2 regions of the Paenibacillus crassostreae genome follow, and region 2 is predicted to be linked to the other one. Evidence: riboswitches for the same ligand, from Rfam matches in the RefSeq annotation. Region 2 holds a riboswitch; the other holds the start of a gene.

The links. A riboswitch is a leader RNA that binds a small molecule or an ion and turns the genes downstream of it on or off. The one in region 2 is predicted to bind cyclic di-GMP.
Region 1: linked by a shared signal. The riboswitch ahead of LPB68_RS13305 (methyl-accepting chemotaxis protein) and the one ahead of LPB68_RS16340 (response regulator) in region 2 are both predicted to bind cyclic di-GMP.

What each region holds. Positions count from the first base shown of each region.
Region 1 covers NZ_CP017770.1:2,889,401-2,891,608, forward strand. The annotation lists gene cysK (cysteine synthase A) at 1-296, shown strand, start outside; gene LPB68_RS13300 (YolD-like family protein) at 376-627, opposite strand; cyclic di-GMP riboswitch class I at 1,074-1,157, shown strand; gene LPB68_RS13305 (methyl-accepting chemotaxis protein) at 1,334-2,208, shown strand, end outside.
Region 2 covers NZ_CP017770.1:3,544,763-3,546,970, forward strand. The annotation lists gene rlmD (23S rRNA (uracil(1939)-C(5))-methyltransferase RlmD) at 1-401, shown strand, start outside; gene LPB68_RS16335 (hypothetical protein) at 418-693, opposite strand; cyclic di-GMP riboswitch class I at 1,080-1,165, shown strand; gene LPB68_RS16340 (response regulator) at 1,230-1,589, shown strand; gene LPB68_RS16345 (flagellar assembly protein A) at 1,618-2,208, shown strand, end outside.

The DNA of each region.
Region 1 (2,208 bases), 660 kb from region 2:
CTCCCGTTCTATCGGGTGGACAACCGGGTTCGCATAAATTAGTAGGAACGAGTCCAGGTTTTGTACCGGCCATCCTAAATACAAGTGTATATAATGAGATTATTCAGATTTCAGATGTCGATGCGATTGGGATGATGAAGGATCTAGCTAGACTAGAGGGGATTCTTGTAGGGCCTTCCTCGGGTGCATCTGTGTTCGCGGCGATCCAAGTAGCAAAGAAATTAGGAACAGGCAAACGAGTTGTATGTATAGCTCCTGATACAGGAGAACGTTACCTAAGCATGGAATTATTCTAAAGGTTGGAATATAAGAGAAATGAAAAAAAATCGATAGGGACAATATGATGTATTGTTCTTATCGATTTTTTGATTTTTATTAATCTCTAGGATAGTCCACTTTCATAATGTCTAGAAAGGGTACTCTTATTACTTCTATATCATTCTGGATATGCACTAGTCGAGTTCGTGAATCCAAGGTCATGATGACACCTCTTACCTGTTCTTCTCGTCCCCAAACGGTTAGCATAATTTCACTGTCCTCGTATGTTGCTTCGACCAATTGATTTCCTAGCTCTTCCAATTCAAACTCATCCCGCGTAGGCCTTTTTGCAACTTTTGCCTTAGCCATATACATCCCTCCCTTACACAACAAACAAAGCCCTGTCTCAAGTATAACGTCAATTGCTACCCAAGTCATTGGCAATAGCATCAAGAGGTATGAATGCTGGTTATACCATTACTAATATACTAGAAGACCTAAATGGCACAAGGTGAAATTTAAGCGGGTAGACAAGGGGAGTACTAAGGATGTATAGGTGTTAACAGCAGAAGGATGTAAATACATCATTGGGAGAGTATTGCTGTGATAAAATAGTTCTTCAGGGGCTTAAATGAGATCTTATATAATTTTAAGGTCCTATTTTTTTGTACGTAAATTAGGTGTTTTGATCAATAAATTATATAATTCGACAAAAAAATAGTCGTGTTACATGAAAAAATGATGGATATATTTACAAATTAGTAGTAGAATGAGTCTCATTGTTGTTTATTGTCGAATAAAATTATCGATTTCATATCTTAATAGGGCAAAACTACTGAAAAGTAGTGACGCAAAGCTATAGGGACTAATTCCTAAGGGGAAGTCAGCCAGTTGCAGCAAAATGGATGATCTACAGCTGCTTTGTCAGTTTTTGTGGAACATCCTTTTTTGTTCCATGCCTAATCCAATGCGGACTAATGGATAAGAGAGTGATCGAGATTTTATTGTAAATGTAAAAGGCTAGTAGGAATTACATAATGAAGAGCACCATACTATGAAGACAAAGAGGAGATATATGATGAAGATGCCACAAATATTTAAAGGGATTATTAATAATAAAAGTATTGTCGTCAAAAACATGTTATGGACAAGTTTATTTATTATTTCGTCTGGAATTATATTAATTGCAGCAAGCTATTATATCCAAGGACAGGTTCTAACGAACCAATTGGAGTCGGATTCAAGGAAAATTATGGAAGCCTGGGAGAAAAAGGTTACAATGGAAGAGGCGTCCGAAGCGAAGGCGAATAAAGATCGTCAATCTCCGATCCAGAGAAAAATGGCAGAAGTATTTGCGGAATTGCCTGTTCAACATCCTAACGTAGCTCAAGGGTATTTATTTGGTCCTGAACTAACAAATGGTAATGAAACATCAATCATCGCTTTTTCAGATGAGACCATGGACATGCTTGCACAAGATGGACTAGAACTCGGAGCAATGTACCCGCAACCTGAAATTCATGCAGATGGTGTTAGAGAAATGCTAGAGACCAAAGAAATGGCGTTTACCAAACCGTATGACGATGATTACGGTACATGGGTAACCGTTCTAACTCCATACCAGGATGCCGAAGGTACTATCTATGCCTATATGGGTATAGATGTCGATGCTAGCTTAATTAAGCACGGAAAGCAAGAATTGTTGAAATATACGTCGCTAGCTTTGCTGGTGACCCTACTTGTAATGATAACACTACAATATTTCATTACGAAGCGAACCTTCGCACCGGTGCAACATTTGATCAAGGCGTTGGAGAAATTAAGTAATGGAGATTTCAATGTACAACTTGCAACAAGCAAGGATGAATTGGGTCAAGTAGCGGAGAAATTTAATACGACTGCAGTGAATATTAATCGCTTGGTTACGACGATTAAATCAATATCTATACA
Region 2 (2,208 bases):
CTCAACATGCGAAGAAAGTCTATGGCGTAGAAATTGTCCCTGAGGCAATCGAAGATGCACGGGCTAATGCTAAGTTGAACGGTATGACCAATGTCGAATTCGAAGTCGGCGCTTCAGAGGATGTCATTCCTCGCTGGAAGGAGCAAGGGATCACGCCGGATGTGATCGTCGTAGATCCACCTCGTAAGGGCTGTGATCCGCGCTTACTAGAGACGATCCTAACGATGCAACCGGAGCGGGTGGTGTACGTGAGTTGCAACCCATCGACATTAGCGCGCGATCTGAGAGTGCTCGAGGATGGCGGTTATCGGACGGTTGAGGTGCAACCGGTGGATATGTTCCCGCATACGGTGCATGTGGAGTGCGTGGTAAGGATATATCGAGAGGATGTAACAAATTAATAAACCCGTGATATAACTAATAAAGTCCAGCTAAAATCGTAATAAAGTCCTGATATTCCTGAGTGAGTGAATGAGAAAGGCAGCAGATACCGCCAACCTCCAGGCACACCCAGAAGCCTGCAAAAGAACCGAAAAAAACCGAGTGAAAACCAGGTATATCCCTGTTTTCACTCGGTTTTTCTTTTGCCTCGTTAAATACCTCGGGGTTGTCGTCAGATCGCCGCGGCACACGAAACCCATGATATTCCTGCCTTTTCCCCAAATCGACTCCCCTCTTTACGAACTTCTTCATCCATCTCCAATCGTTTGTCTCCCCATTCATTTCCCCCTGATCTTTTGCATGGCGGTTTTGTAGCAAGAGTTTATTTATGCATGCAACGGTGGAATGCGGGTTGAGGTGGTGTGAAGTAGCAGGGGTTTATTAATTGGGAACAGAGGATTAGGGTAGAAGCATAATTGATAAAACTTTGAAACGCTCAAAGCGTTAGTAGGATATGATCTCCGTCAGCGTTTTTTTGTGCGAATATTTATTTGCTGACAAGCTGTTGTCGCTGATTCTTTTTTATTAATAGTGACGCTTAAACACATACCATCAAAACGTGTCGAATATTGCAAAAAAATGTTGAAATGTTTGCGTTTTGCAAATATAATAAAGCTAACATGAACTACATAATGCTCAAATCGAAACGGCAAACCTATTAAAAAGTAGGGACGCAAAACTATGGACCTAAGGAAGATAATTCTATGGTCGCCAAGTTACCGAAGGTGAGGTGAACCTCTAAAACATCACTCTTCTGGATGTTTATATTTTTATATTTGGAGGGACACATGGCGAGAATAATGATTGCTGACGATAGCCCTTCTGTTCGCTTCTTGATTTCAATTTTAGTTACTCAGGCAGGTCATGAAGTCGTTTTACAAGCAAATAATGGACGTGAGGCTTTAAATGTCTACTTTGAGACGAACCCCGACTTATTGATTGTCGATTTTCAAATGCCTATTATGGATGGCATTTCTCTCATAGAAGAGATTACGAAAGTAGATCCCGATGCCAAGATCTTGATGTGTACAGGTTCAATTGAAAAGTTACAGTGTGATTCGAGAATGAATAAGGGTGTTACGGTAATCGCAAAACCGTTTGATAATAAAGACTTTATCGAAGCCGTTTCAACAGCCTTAGCGAATTGAAAGGAATATAACAAGTGAGGTGTTACCTATGTCAGATATCAGTGAACAAGAAATATTAAAGTTGTTGAAGAAACTCGACCAATATTCTCATTCACAGGAACGAGAGGGAATAGGATCATCTTCAACTACGCCTATTAACCTAGATGATGAGGTCGTGGATGGATTTATTAAGGTTGAGCATGGAAAGGTCATTGTTGGAAATCCGTCCAATGGGGGTAAAGTCCCTACTTTAAAGGTACAAGCTCCTGTCAAGCTGTTGATAGATGGACAAGAGATCAGTAAAGAGACTAAAGTTTCTTCTGAAAGCGTAATCGAGTGGAAGATTGAAGAAAAGCCCTTATTCGAAATATCAGTATCAGAAGACAAAATAGATGCATATTTAACAATTAATCGCACACAGAGACATGCATGGTCGTTAGCTGATAAGGCTCTTGAATTGGGTGTAACACTGACTGCGGAGGAAGATTCATCAATCGTTTTGGAGACCATCAACCTGCAAGATATTCTTACAGCAGTTGAAAATATGAACATTAAGATGAATCTGGATGTACCAGCCATACATATGGAAATCCTTCAGCTTTCTCATCGACCTGTGAAGATCGCAAGAGGTAAGCCGCCT